2 regions of the Paenibacillus sp. FSL P2-0322 genome follow, and region 1 is predicted to be linked to the other one. Evidence: riboswitches for the same ligand, from Rfam matches in the RefSeq annotation. Region 1 holds a riboswitch; the other holds the start of a gene.
What was found. Region 1 has a riboswitch for cyclic di-AMP ahead of MKY24_RS21505 (TrkH family potassium uptake protein). Riboswitches for the same ligand answer to the same signal wherever they lie in the genome.
Positions count from the first base shown of each region.

Region 2: linked by a shared signal. The riboswitch ahead of MKY24_RS06835 (hypothetical protein) and the one ahead of MKY24_RS21505 (TrkH family potassium uptake protein) in region 1 are both predicted to bind cyclic di-AMP.

Region 1 covers NZ_CP150243.1:4,859,646-4,867,288, reverse strand. Annotated here, with positions in the region: gene uvrC (excinuclease ABC subunit UvrC) at 1-1,127, shown strand, start outside; gene MKY24_RS21510 (type II CAAX endopeptidase family protein) at 1,096-2,826, opposite strand; cyclic di-AMP (ydaO/yuaA leader) riboswitch at 3,088-3,240, shown strand; gene MKY24_RS21505 (TrkH family potassium uptake protein) at 3,650-4,990, shown strand; gene MKY24_RS21500 (TrkA family potassium uptake protein) at 5,089-5,766, shown strand; gene MKY24_RS21495 (LysR family transcriptional regulator) at 5,772-6,677, opposite strand; gene MKY24_RS21490 (succinate dehydrogenase cytochrome b558 subunit) at 6,904-7,578, shown strand.
Region 2 covers NZ_CP150243.1:1,543,571-1,551,213, forward strand. Annotated here, with positions in the region: gene MKY24_RS06820 (urease accessory UreF family protein) at 1-414, opposite strand, end outside; tRNA gene MKY24_RS06825 (tRNA-Leu) at 677-759, shown strand; gene MKY24_RS06830 (glutathione peroxidase) at 904-1,389, opposite strand; cyclic di-AMP (ydaO/yuaA leader) riboswitch at 1,856-2,028, shown strand; gene MKY24_RS06835 (hypothetical protein) at 2,144-2,539, shown strand; gene kdpA (potassium-transporting ATPase subunit KdpA) at 2,952-4,628, shown strand; gene kdpB (potassium-transporting ATPase subunit KdpB) at 4,666-6,696, shown strand; gene kdpC (potassium-transporting ATPase subunit KdpC) at 6,716-7,447, shown strand; gene MKY24_RS06855 (MFS transporter) at 7,581-7,643, opposite strand, start outside.

The DNA of each region.
Region 1 (7,643 bases):
TGCCAGATTCTCCTAAGCTGATGCAGGCAGAACAGGTCAATGTCGATCAACCGGTTGCGGCAGAAACTGCACTCCACAGTGCACCTACAGCCGATGTTACCGGACAGACAGATGAGAAAGCGATACAAACGGAGACAGAGCATTCTGCTGACTCACTGCTGGTGGCTGAAGAACGAGCAGCTTATGCAGTAGCAACGAATCAAGGTCAAGTTGGTGACCAAGATGCAGAGATAAAGGAAACAGAAACCCAACTATCCGGTGGACTGGAGGACCCAGCTACGGCAGCTCTCGCTCTGGCTGAATGGTTGGATGTTAAGGTACTTGTACCGCAGCGTGGACTGAAAAAGCAAATGACAGGCATGGCGACGGAAAATGCACGTGTTGCTTTGGATGAGAAGTTTAAGCTGATCGAGCGGGATGAGGAACGGACATCCAAAGCTGCAAGCAATCTCGGACGTGCCATTGGGCTGGATAGCTTGCACCGGGTGGAGGCGTTTGATAACTCCAACATCCAGGGTTCCGATCCAGTCTCCGCCATGATCGTGTTTATTGATGGCAAGCCTGCCAAGAAGGAGTATCGAAAATATAAGATCCGTTCTGTGCAGGGACCCGATGATTATGAAACGATGCGTGAGGTTATTCGGCGTAGATATGAACGTGTGCTTAAGGAAAATCTGGAACGTCCCGACTTGATCGTTGTGGATGGTGGACGTGGACAAATTAAGGCGGCGACCGATGTACTGCAAAATGAGCTGGGTTTGTTCATTCCTGTGTGTGGTCTGGTGAAGGATGCCAAACATAGAACTTCCCAACTATTAGTGGGAGAGTCCTCTGAGGCCGTGACACTTGCACGCAATAGCGAAGAATTTTATCTGCTGCAACGGATTCAGGACGAGGTTCACCGTTTTGCCATCACGTTCCACCGCGAGCAACGCGGCAAATCTATGGTAACTTCTCGGTTGGACTCTATTCCAGGCATCGGCGAGAAACGGCGTAAGTTACTGCTCAAGCATTTTGGATCACTCAAAAAAATAAGAGAGGCCAGCATCGAAGAATTCCGGCCTCTCTCTATTGGGGATAAGCTTGCGCGTCAGATTATAGCTGCCCTTCGGGAGGAGGAGTCGTAGAATACGGCTCCTCTTTTTTAATAGGTTCAAACATAATTCGATTTGGCTTTTTAGGACTAAACCAATAAATGATGTAACCCACAATGGCTGGAAGTAAGATCCAGAATAGACCAGCGCTCACATTCACAGTGTCTCCCAGACTCATTACACTAAGCCCCATTAGAATGCTGTCAAAAATAACGTGGCTGAACATGGCGGCAATAAAACCGTAACGCAGGAACACAAAACTGAACAGCAAACCAAGAAAAGTCAGCTCAATAGGTCTGGAAATCACCGGATAGATCGGATAAAGTGTATGTCCCAGTGCCCAAATCAGCGTGGTGATCAGACAAGCAACAAAAGTGTTTTTCACTATTTTTTTGACCATCGGAATACCAAACAGACGGTAGACAGTCTCTTCTCCAATACCTGCCATCCAGGCCATAATCGGCAGTAACCATGGATAAGCCATATTGTAAGGGGATTGCGTGGCATCTGTTGTGGAGAATGTATTAAATGTGCGCTCCAGTATAAAGAATAAGATGGATTGTACCCCGAGTAAAATAAAGGCCCACAAGTAGCCAACATACATACTGCGAAGCACATACAGCCCGTAGCCCGGCTCTTTCGCACGCGGCCATGCATTCAGTCCAACCTGACGCATAAGTCCGTCACCGCCGACCAAGGAGAAGTAGAGCGCTACTGCCATGAAGAAGGTAACACCAATCTGGAACACCATAAGAAATATAAGCATGCCCTTACCGCCTGCTTCTGCTTGCAATAAAGGCAGCATGTTCATTGTCCCAGCTATACTTGCAATAAAGTATATAACGGACAGAACAATGCCGCGTACAAATGAAGTATGTCGTCGGGTGAGTGACGCATACACAATGGCAAGAACACCCAGCACAAAGCTAAATAGGGCATAACCCGCATAGGTCATCCAATTCGCCCAAAATGTTTGCTTTTCGATATAATCGGTATAGGACGACGGGGCCGAAAAGCTTTGAGAGAAGGAGCGAACATCACCGTCTTCGAAAGTAAAAGCCAGTGTAAGTACCGAGGCGCCGATTTTTTTATCGTCTACGGTATACTTTAATCCACCTTCTTTTTCAGTGGTGGCGAGCTTCAAGTCCGACGGCTTAAAGCCAAAGCGCTTGACCCATACTGCGGCCGCCTGCTCCTTGGCTTCAAGCGTCATGCCGTCCTCAGCTACACGTATAAGCCTGTTACGTGCTTCTTCATCCGTAGAAATATCAGCCTGTGTGTAATTGGTACTGGAGGTGATCCGTTTAAAGCTAACGACCTTCCCAGTGGATAAATCCACATGAATTTGCAGTTTGCTTTTCGCTGAGGATTCAGGCAGATCAACCCGAAAGGTTTCGTAAGGGTAATTTTTCTTCCATGTACGGTCGTACTGTTGAAGCAGTTTTTCTCTAGATAAATAACCGTACAAATCTGTTTCGGCCTGATAGGTCACGACAGGCTCCTCTGGCTGTGATTCAGTATAGCCCAACTCGGAGCGGGCAAAGTCCAATGCGTGTATGACCGCTTCTTGTTTGCTGATGACCTTTGCGTTCATTACTGATTCTGGACTCGGATTGCTAAGCGAGGGAATAAGCAATTGAAAGATAAAAAAGCAAATCAGGCCAATCCCGCCCAGCAAGCCTAATTTTTTGAAGTTGGCCGTGAGCACGACCGGTTTCCCGATAGGATTCATGAGTTTCCTCCTTAATCTGTAAATAAGAACATCCATTAAAGATATCATACTGCACAGGTTCCCGCCAACAGACCAGCGATATTCATGAAAATAGAGTGAAAGCACTTTAAAGTTCCAATAAAATAAGATAAGCTGCGATTAAACGATGCCCATTCGCAAAATAAAGCCAATTTCACGTTTTTTCGGCGAAATCGGTTTTGTGATCTGGATATAGAAGGATTATAATCTTGAGGCAATGCCTATAAAATACATAGGTAATGATATACAGTTGAGCCGAATTTCTATGAGAAAACGGGGGAACCATGTTACTGGGGTGAATTTTACAGCTGATCCTGCTGGATTGGATGTGTAAATAGGGCATACTGTGCTGCCCGAATCCGTCAGCTAACCTCGTAGGCTGTGAGCAGGAACCAAGTCAGGCACTCGGTTTTCCGGTGTCTTTTTTTGTGTGTATAAAAGTGTTTGGATTGGTTAGACCGCTGCGGGTGCAGATTATTCTTCCGATTGCTGTTATCCCCGGATTTTTTGATTGTATAACCCCTTTAATGGTTAAAATCCGGAGATAAAGGCAAACGCTTCGCTTCTTCAGAACAATTCTGCCCCCTTCGCTGCTGCCCGCCAATAGCACAGGGGGCAGAGTAGTGCTTGACATGCATTCTTCCTGTATTCAGGGAATGCTAATTATAGTTACTAAAGGTTTGGAAAAATCAAAAAAATTAGGGGCAACGACGATCGGAAGATCAAATGGAACGCGTAGCGGGCTTACACCGTATTAAATCACTATTTTTATAGTTTTAAGGATTAGGAGAGAAGTGATGAATAGATGAATCCCAATGCAAGCTGGCTCCGGCTTTCTCCACCGCAGATATTCGTTGCGGGCTTTGCCATTATCATTCTAATAGGTAGTTTATTGTTAATGCTGCCGATCTCCAATACAACAGGAAAGCCACTTGCGTTTATAGACGCTTTGTTTACTGCCGCTTCCGCGACCTGTGTTACAGGGCTTGTAGTAAAGGATACGGGGACCTTTTTTACAACCTTTGGTCAAGTTGTTATCGTTGCGCTCATTCAGATCGGCGGCCTGGGCTTTATGACTATGGCTACCTTGATCGCGCTGGTGTTCAAACGTCGGATTTCCTTACGGGAGCGCCTCATTTTACAGGAAGCGATGAATCAGACCTCTGTCGAAGGAATTGTCGGATTGATTCGTAAGGTGCTGCTGTACTCGCTGGTCATTGAGGGCGTATGTGCTGCAATATTTGCGATTCGCTGGTCGTTTGATATGCCTGTAGGCAGGGCGATTTATTTTGGGATTTGGCATGCCATCTCCATGTTTAACAATGCTGGTTTTGACTTATTCGGGCACTTTCGCAGCCTGACAGATTATGTATATGATCCGATTGTTAATTTTACAGCTATGTTCCTGATTATTTCAGGCGGAATTGGTTTTGTAGTGATGTCGGACCTGGCAGAATATCGCAAGCGCAAGAGACTTTCCTTGCATACTAAGGTGGTACTCAGCATGACGGGCGCTATGATTGTAGTCGGCACGCTCGTGATTTTTGTATTTGAGTTTACGAATCCAAAGACTCTTGGCTCGCTTGATTGGGGGGGGAAACTGCTGGGATCTTTATTCCAGTCCGTAACCCCTCGTACCGCAGGTGCCAATACACTGGACATTGCAGGCTTGCGGCAGGCTACGCAGTTTTTTATCATCATACTCATGTTTATCGGGGCTTCTCCTGGCTCTACTGGAGGCGGGATTAAGACCACAACATTCGCGCTGCTCATTGGAGCCGTGATTTCGATGCTACGGGGGCGTGAAGATATTGTACTGTTCAAGTACCGACTTGCGCAGGGACGAATTTACAAGGCTTTGACCATTACACTGCTGGGGTTGCTGTTCGTGATCGGGGTGACCATGATTTTGTCGGCAACCGAAGATCATCATTTTCTGATGATCTTGTTTGAGACGGTGTCTGCGTTTGGTACGGTGGGGCTGTCGATGGGGCTTACACCTGATTTGACAGTCATAGGTAAGCTGGTGATTACCCTGACGATGTTTGCAGGTAGACTGGGGCCACTCACGCTAGCTTATGCACTGGGGCCGAAAAAGGGTAAAGAATTATATCGTCATCCGGAAGGCAAAATGATTATAGGATGAATCCATTTCATATTCATTTCGTTGGTTTAATTATTTCAGGATTTTTGCAAAATCCTCATTTATGAAATTGATTCAGATAAGGGAGTTTTCGAGTAGATATGAAAACGCAGCAGTTTGTAGTTATTGGCTTGGGACGGTTTGGCTCAAGCCTGGCTTTGCAATTGGTGGATATGGGGTGCGAGGTGCTAGGCATTGACCGGAATGAGGATGTGGTGGACAGTATGAGTGAGATGTTGACACATACTGTCGTGGCGGACGCTACCGATGAAGACTCATTGCGATCACTGGGCATCCGTAATTTCGATTGCGGCATTGTTGCTATTGGTGATGACATTCAGGTAAGCATCCTGACCGCCATTTTGCTGAAGGAGCTGGGTGTGAAAAAAGTCGTAGCCAAAGCCATATCTGTGCTGCACGGGCGTGCGTTAGAGAAGCTCGGTGTGGACCGGATCATTTATCCAGAACGGGATATGGGTATCCGGGTGGCTCATCAGCTAGTCACGCCTAATTTGCTCGATTATTTGGAGTTGTCCAAAGAATACAGTATTGTGGAACTCAATGTACCTGCATGTCTGAATGGCAAAACGCTAGCAGAGCTAAATGCCCGTACTCGCTTTGGTTGTAGTGTCGTGGCGCTTCATACGGCGAACGGTATCCTGATCGCACCGACGGCTATGGATCGGCTAAAAGCAGACGATATTATGGTCATCATCGGCTCGAATGACAATATCGGTCGCTTTGAGGATGAGGTTGTTAATGTCAATGAAGAGGGCTAAACCCTCTACACCATACGATAGCCTGCAAACGACGCACGTGTCTCGCTAATCCAGCGTCGTGCTGTCGGACCGAGATCGGTCGTCTCCGAGTAAATGAGGGAGGTCGTTCGGCGTGTCTCCTTCAAATCGGGCAAGTATAATGCAGTGAGTCCATTATCCCGTAATAGTTCGCTGCGCAAATAGGATTTGGGTAGCAAGGCGGAAGCCTTACAGGTTGGAAGCAGGCGTACAATTGCCTCGAAGGAGTCGATTTCCATGCGGATATCCGGCATGATGCCGCTGCGCTGGAATAAGTCATCCGTCAGACTGCGGTACCAGGTTCCTTTGGAGAATATAATCATCGGCAATCCTTGTAGATCTTTCATCGAGGCCGTTCCTGTCTTGACGGTTAATTCATGTCCAATGGGAACAACAAGCTCCAAATGATCATCAAATAGCGGAATGCAACGCAGTCCGGCTTCATGAATGGCAGACCCGACAATACCGGCGTCTGCTTTTTTATCACGTACAAAGGCGACGATTTCATGGGTTTTACCGGTGAGCAGCTTCAGCTCGGTTTGAGGATGCTTGCTCATGAAAGCTTCGACGAGGGTAGGCAGCGTCGTTTGGAGTGTCGTGAGGCTTGCACCGAGTGTAAGCATACTCTGGGCTTCATTTTTGTGCTGGGACAGCTTTTGTAAAAAGCGAAGCTGTCGTTGCCGTTGCTCTAGTGCGAATGTATAAACAAATCGGCCAGTGGACGTAATTTCGAGCCGTTTGCCCCGACGATCAAAGAGATTCACACCCAGCTCTTCCTCCAGCTTGGCAATTTTGCGAGACAGGGCAGGTTGGGACAGATTCAGCAGTTTGGAGGCTTTATTCAGGCTGGACTGCTCGACAATGACGGCAAAAGCGTTCAAATCCTCAAACAAATCATCCACTTCCTCTCTATATGCAAAAAAGACATAATAATTAATACGTATATTGCAATTCCATTATAAGCCGAAAAGGAGTAACATGAAAGCGACACAAGATGTTCACACTTTTGTTTTTCCTTATAAGGGACACCTTGTTGGACATTTCCTGTCGGGAACTGTCATTTTATATGTTATATTACTATTGAAAACGCTATTATTGGGAGAAGGGAGCATGACCTAGATGAGAGGATTTTATTCCAGAAAGCTGCATTCGCTTCTTGGCGTCATTCCGTTGGCTCTATTTTTTGTTGAGCATTTGGTGACGAACTTCACAGCGGTGGAGGGCGGCAAGGAAGGATTTAATCGCAGCGTGGCCTTCCTGAATGGTTTGCCGCTGGTTATTGTGCTAGAAACGTTATTCATCTACTTGCCATTACTGTTCCACGGAATTTATGGCTTGTATATCGCTTATCAGGCTGACCCGAATGTCAAAAGGTTCGGCTATTCACGTAACTGGCGCTTTCTGTTCCAGCGTATTTCTGGCGTCATTACATTTGTATTTATTATCTGGCACGTATACGACACACGCTTTCAGGTAGCTCTGGGTAAAGTAACTCATGAGGAGCTAGGCGGCGTTATGCATGGCATCGTGACGAACCCGGTTTATTTCATTTTGTATTTAATCAGTGTCGTTTCGGCATCCTTTCACTTTGCTAACGGACTGTGGGCATTTATGGTCAGTTGGGGGATTACTGTGGGACCGCGTGCGCAAAAAGTATCTTCTTATATCTGTATGACCCTGTTCGTGGTGGTGTCTATCGGCTTCATCGCTTCCCTGCTTGCATTCCGCAGCGCGGAATTTCAGGAAACGGCAACTGCCTTGGTGCAATGCAGCGCTTTTAAACAGCTACTGTAAATGAGTCATATCCATTATACATCGTGTTGAGATTCTATTTTTAAACGTAAAAGGGGATTTGGTTA
Region 2 (7,643 bases), 2.8 Mb from region 1:
GAAGTTAATCCAGGTGTGAACGGTAGCGAGTGTGCCAATCGCATTGTATTGAATGAGTATGGATTCCAACTGGTCAAATTCAAGCCAAGGATAAAGAGCCTTAGCGAGCTTGAGTAGACGCTGACCGGATAGACGAAACTCCTTCACATGCTGCCAGGAGGGACGTTGGGTATGCAGCATCTTATCAATGAGGGCGATCCGCCAACTGTCATTCTGCTGGATGGCGACATACAGACTTTTGATAGCCATGCCGTCAACGGTTGTAAATTGAGGATACAAATCATCCAGCATGTAATGTTCCAGGTCTTGTAGACTGTTCAAATGTCCGTTACGGGATAGTTTCTCCAGTCCGTTGAAACGGGTGAAGCCACCAACAGGTAGGGAAGGGTCCAACAATAATGCATAGTTCAGCAAGCGGTTGCCTTTATGCAGGGTGGTTCGCCTCCTCGAAGTGAATCCTTATGTTACGTTATTTCACTCTTTACTTGGGGGGACGAAAGATATTCGAAATATATGTAATATATATTTACATTTAAGTAGCTTTTGTGTCAAATTAAATATTCTTATCGCTCATATATGTTAGTTAAAATAACATATAAAATAATTATTATATTTTTGTTTACAAATAGTTGATGAGAGAGTATAATAAATCTGTTGCCTCATTACATTATGATTTGCGGTCGTGGTGGAATGGCAGACACGCTATCTTGAGGGGGTAGTGGGCGTACGCCCGTGGAGGTTCGAGTCCTCTCGACCGCATTATATGCAAGACTCAGTTAAAAAAGCATCCTGACACGGTTTACGTGAAGGGATGCTTTTTTGTTAAGCATTTTTCGTTATATCCTTTTGCCACAGAACAACGGTAGACAACCGGTCGTTTATTAACTGTGATAAAGAAGGATGTCAGTTTTGCTGCAAAAGCTTCTCTATATCTCCCGCCAGCTTATCTGGAGTGGTTTGCGGTGCATAGCGCTTAAATACGTTACCTTCTCGTGTAATTAAGAATTTAGTAAAATTCCATTTGATCGCTTTGGACCCTAATACCCCCGGAGCAGTTTGGGTCAGGTAACGAAATAAGGGGTGCGCTTGATCGCCATTGACATCTGTCTTGGCGAACATCGGAAAGGTAACACCATAATTGATCTGGCAAAACTCGGAAATCTCCTCGCTGGAACCTGGCTCTTGTTTGGCAAATTGGTTGCTGGGAAATCCCAAAATTTCGAGCCCCTGTTCATGGTACTGGTCATATAGCTCTTGTAGCGCTTTGTATTGGGGGGTTAACCCACATTTGCTGGCAGTGTTCACGATAAGCAGAACGTTCCCTTCATATGTGGATAACGGAATTTGTTTCCCTTGCAGGGTGTGCGCATCATATTCATAAACGGTCATAGTATCTCTCCTTATTCAATATTCAGCAATTAAATTGTAAGCAATTAAAATCGAGGTTGCAAGTTTTGAAAAGCTGTATCAAGCCTTTAGCCGCTGTAAAATCGTATTTTGTTCAAAACAGTAAATCGCACCGCAAATGGAGCGAATTAAGGTGTTTCTTCTTATAAAAGCGGGTTCAATCGGTGTTTAGCTGGTACATATAGCGTATTTTCTTCTCTTTTTACAAAAAAAGGCCAAAAACGCCCTACCCTACGCCAATATTGACATGCTTGTCATTTTCGAAAAGGGATGAAAAACAGAGATTGAAGGAGCTGTGAGAAGCATAGTTGCATTGTAAGCGCTATTATTAATATCCTAGGCTCTAAAGGCCGATTTATAACCCCGCAGTTGAGCTTTACAGTCTTCCATGCGCGGGTGTATGATTCAAGACGTAATTTCAAATTAACTTGAATGAAGCAACAACGAAATGTCTATAGCGCTGAATTTTGCAGTTGCAAAAGCGGGGGAACCAATCGAGATTGTACGGCTTCGGAAGCCGTGTGTCTCATGGGGTGAATTTTCAGGTCAAGTGCCAGAAATAGGGCGACTCTCACGTCCGAATCCGACAGCTAACCTCGTAAGCGTACAGGGAGAGGCAACAAACCGCCGTGTGCAGCCATGGTTTATTTTATCATGGATATGTAAGAAGCCGGAGGAAAGCCTTTTTCCTTCGGCTTCTTTTTGTTGTCTTTTTATACCGGGAGAGGAGCTACTGATGGAAGGTCGGTTAATTATTGTCACTGCACCGAATGAAGCGGGCAGAAGTTTTGTGAAATTGCTTATTTTCAAAAAATTGGCGTTTGCAGTTCTCACGAATAGCGCCCAGGAGGAACGACAGCTCAAAAAAATGGGTGTGGAGCACATTGTCCGCATCAATACCATGCAAGCGGGAAAATGGAATTTTCCAAAAAAAGAAATTGGTAGTGTGTATTTGTTCGAGAACAGCTTGAATCTGACGTGCCGTTTCCTGCAAATATGTCGGCCGCTAACATCGGAATCGATCTATGTTATTACGCACGGCTGTAATCCACAAGGAATTTATCGGGGATTGGGAGCGGATCATGTGATCTACACATTGAACGGAGAGGTGGGTTTTCTGCTGAACGGATAAGCACTTATAACATAGTTGTTTTATGATTTTATGATCAAATAAGAATGGCGATCTGAGGACCGATACGGAGGGTATAAACATGATGGATATATACATGCTGCTCGTCATGGCTGTGAGTTATGGAGTGATACTGCTGTTTGTACGCTGGTGTGATGCGCAGACCTCTAAAGGAGGACGAAGAGGATGATCGTTATACTTGGGCTTACGGCTATTGTGTTTATGTATTTAATCTACGCACTCCTGAACCCTGAAAAGTTCTAGTCAGCTATAGGGGATAGAGCGGGCGGGAACAACAGATCTGAATATTAAGCATCATAGGTAGCGGGTTTTCGCAAACGTGTGCACACAATTGGTGCTCTGGAAGCAGGTCTGTTGTTCCAAACGCAGGAGCATTTTGAAGGAGGAATAAAGGATGGAGCTGCTTCAAATTGGAATTGTGATCGTCATATTGCTGCTCTTGGTAAAGCCAGTGGGCACCTATATGTATCATGTATTCTCGAATGAACCCAATCGGACGGATCGGATTTTTGGCGGAACAGAAAAGCTGATTTATAAGATAGTAGGATTGAAGAAGCTGGAGAGCATGCGTTGGACTACGTATGTTATGAGTTTCATTGCAACGAATGTCGTGCTTGTGGCGATCAGCTACTTGCTGTTGCGTTTACAGGGAATGCTTCCTGGTAATCCGGCTGGAAACAGTAATATGGAAGCATCACTAGCTTTTAATACGGTAATCAGCTTTATGACGAATACGAATCTCCAACATTATAGCGGAGAAAGCGGGCTTACGTATCTGACACAGATGGCGTTCGTCACGATGATGATGTTCACTTCGGCTGCTTCCGGTTTTGCGGTTGCTGCGGCTTTTATGAGAGGATTGACGCGGCGCGGTGAAGGGATGGGCAATTTCTTTCAAGATTTTATTAAAGCCATTATAAGGATTTTCCTGCCGCTGGCCTTTGTGCTTACGCTGGTGCTGGTTGGATTGAAGGTACCACAGACGCTACAGCCTACGGCGGATCTTACGACGCTGAGCGGAACACAGCAGCAGATTTCTATGGGGCCCATTGCTTCTCTGGAGTCCATCAAGCATTTGGGGACGAATGGAGGCGGTTATGCGGGAGCTAACTCTGCGCATCCTTTTGAAAATCCAAGTCCTTGGACGAACGTGTTGGAAATTTTGGCAATGTGGGTAATGCCGGCTTCGTTGCCGTATACCTTTGGATTGTTTGCCCGTAATCGTAAGCAGGGCTGGATTATTTTTAGCTCCATGATGGTATTGTTTCTTATTTTTCTATCTATTACGTACGTGTCTGAAAAGACAGGTAACCCGTTAATCCAGACACTGGGTGTGGATGCTTCTCAAGGAAGCATGGAAGGGAAAGAGGTTCGTTTCGGCATTGGACAATCGGCTTTATTCACTGCGGTCACAACAGCGGCAACGACAGGTTCGGTCAATAATATGCATGATACACTAACCCCACTGGGTGGCATGGCTGCTTTGGGAGAAATGATGCTAAACGTCATTTTTGGCGGCAAGGGTGTCGGGCTGATGAATATGCTGATGTATGCGATTCTGGGTGTGTTTATATGCGGACTGATGGTCGGGAGAACTCCGGAATTTATGGGAAGGAAAATTGAAGGCAAGGAAATGAAGCTGATCGCGATTGCCATTTTGGTACATCCGTTCCTCATTCTCGCCCCAACTGCGCTTGCGTTTATGAGTCATTGGGGATACGACGCGGTCACTAACCCTGGCTATCACGGGTTGACTCAGGTGCTCTATGAATATGCGTCATCTGCTGCAAATAACGGTTCGGGATTTGAAGGTCTTTCGGATAACAACGTATTCTGGAACATGACAACGGGGCTGGTTATGTTCTTCGGACGATATGTATCTATGATTGCATTGTTGGCTGTGGCGGCTTCATTGAATGCCAAAGCACCGACTCCGGTGACGACGGGGACACTGCGTACGGACAACAAGTTATTTGGAGCCATTCTGATCGGGGTCGTGCTGCTGATTGGTGCGTTGACCTTTTTACCCGTTATCGTATTGGGACCTGTTGCTGAATTTTTGACCATGTGAAGAAGAAAATGAGAATGGATGAACGGGGTGTTTGATCATGAAGGAACAACGCAAACACATGCTGGACAGAAGCATCTTGAAGCATGCGATCAAGGATAGCTTTATAAAATTAAATCCGATGATTATGATGAAGAATCCTGTCATGTTCGTCGTGGAGATCGGTACATTGGTCGTGCTGCTAATGTTACTGCTTCCCGGTTATTTTGGAACTGGCAAGGAAATGGGCTTTAACCTGGCCGTGTTTGTTATTCTGTTGTTTACGTTGCTTTTTGCTAATTTTGCCGAAGCGCTCGCGGAGGGGCGGGGTAAGGCACAAGCTGCCTCTTTAAAAAAATCCAAGCAGGATACGCAAGCTAACAAGCTCATCGGAAATGACATTCAGGTGGTTAGCTCAACCGAATTGCGTAAGGGGGACGTGGTTATTGTCTCCCAGGGCGAAATGATCCCAAGCGATGGTGAGGTCATTGAAGGTCTGGCTTCGGTGGATGAATCTGCAATTACGGGCGAATCGGCTCCGGTCATCAAGGAATCGGGTGGTGATTTTTGCTCGGTAACCGGCGGGACGCGAGTGGTCAGTGACCGGATTAAGGTGCGGATTACGACAGAGCCGGGCGAGACATTTATTGATAAAATGATTTCGCTCGTGGAAGGCGCACAGCGGCAAAAAACGCCGAATGAGATTGCACTGAACACTTTGCTGATTAGCTTAACGATTATTTTTCTAATTGTAGTGGTTACGCTAGCGCCGATTGCCCGTCATTTTAACATTGATTTGCCTGTTCCTGTGCTGATTTCGTTGCTAGTCTGTCTGATTCCAACCACGATTGGAGGACTGCTGTCAGCCATCGGGATTGCCGGTATGGACCGGGTCACCCAGTTTAACGTGCTGGCCATGTCAGGCAAGGCGGTAGAAGCTTCTGGGGATATCAACACGATGATTTTGGATAAAACAGGTACAATCACCTTCGGGAACCGAATGGCGAGTGAATTCGTGCCTGTAGAGGGCGTGGAGAAGGCAAAGTTAGTGAAGTGGGCAGCGATTAGCTCTATGAAGGATGAGACGCCAGAGGGTCGCTCGGTTCTCGAGTTGATGCGCAAACAGGAGCATACGCTGGATGCATCCTTGGCAGCAGGTGGAACCTTTATCGAATTCAAGGCGGAGACCCGGATGAGTGGTCTGGATCTGGCCGATGGACGAAAGGTACGCAAAGGCGCGGTGGATTCTGTTCGGCAATGGATCGTCTCGCAAAACGGCAGTGTTCCAGCTGATCTGGAGGAAATAGCGAATCAGGTAGCCTCTGAAGGAGGTACACCGCTGGCAGTCGCGCTGGATGATCAGATATACGGCATTATTTATCTGAAGGATACAGTGAAGCCAGGCATGAAGGAACGGTTTGATCAGCTCCGGGAAATGGGTATCCGTACGATCATGTGTACCGGAGATAATCCACTGACAGCAGCTACAATTGCACGAGAAGCGGGTGTGGACGACTTTGTAGCTGAGAGCAAGCCGGAGGACAAAATAGCGGTTATCCGACGTGAGCAGGAACAGGGTAAGCTGGTTGCTATGACCGGAGACGGCACCAATGATGCACCTGCGCTGGCGCAAGCGGATGTCGGTCTTGCCATGAATAGCGGCACAGTCGCGGCCAAAGAAGCGGCTAATATGGTGGACTTAGATTCCGATCCGTCCAAAATTATTGAGGTGGTCGCGATCGGCAAGCAGCTGCTTATGACGCGCGGAGCATTGACAACGTTCAGCATTGCAAACGATGTTGCCAAATATTTTGCCATCATCCCGGCGATGTTCATGCTGGCCATTCCACAAATGGGCGCTTTGAACGTCATGGGGCTTGGCTCCCCGCTGTCCGCTATTTTGTCGGCGCTGATCTTTAACGCGGTTATTATTCCGCTTCTGATTCCGCTGGCCATGAAGGGCGTGAAGTATAAGCCGATGAGCTCGGATCGCCTGCTGGGACGGAATTTGCTGATTTACGGTCTGGGCGGTATGGTCGTACCGTTTGTTGGCATTAAGGCCATTGATTTGTTGGTGCATTTGTGGATTTAGCGCAGAAAGGGTGAACGACATGAGTGGTTTTTATCGGATGATGTCTGGACGCAGATTTGCTGCGCACGAAAAAGCCGAATCTGGCGGGCAAGGTCATAACAAACGTACAGGGACCGGGACAGTGTCGGAAGGACAACCGGAGAGACAAGAGATGCGAGGAAGTACAGTTATTGGAGTGGCTTTACGAACTTCAGTGCTGATGATTCTCTTGTGCGGTTTGGCATATCCGCTAGTCAGTACAGGAGTAGCACAGGTTCTGTTTCCACAGCAAGCAAACGGCAGTATGCTTCGTGACGCGGAGGGGCGGGTGGTCGGCTCCGAACTGATTGGGCAGTCCTTTGCCGATTCGGCGTTTTTTCAAGGTCGGGTATCGAGCGTTGATTACAATGGGGCTGGTTCAGGCTCAAGTAACTACGCGCCATCGAATCCAGTCTTGATACAACGAGTCAAGGACTCTATTGCGGATTGGCAGAAGCATAACCCGGATGTACCCGTCAGTCAGGTTCCGGTGAACCTGATTACGAACTCCGGCTCCGGTCTGGACCCGCACATCTCGCCACAGGCGGCACGGGTGCAAATTCCGCGTATTAGTGGCTTGACGGGTATCCCGCAGGATCAACTGAGAGCACTGGTGCAGGAGCAGACAGAAGGCCGCAGCGCCGGGGTGTTCGGCGAGCCGCGTGTGAACGTGCTCAAGCTGAATCTCGCGCTTGAGGCGCAAATGAAGGTAGAGCAGCCTGCCAAGCCATAGATGGATCAAAAAAAAGGTATTCCTGAGCGATAAGCTTGAGGGATACCTTTTTTTCAGGAATTGGAATGCTCTAAAATAGAAAAATATACAAGAAAATGTTTTATTCCTTATGAGGATATGAATTCTTGTTCACTTATTTACTTAGCTTTACATTGCTTGATGAATTTTTGGCTTTCTTTAAGGCTGAAGCGAGTAC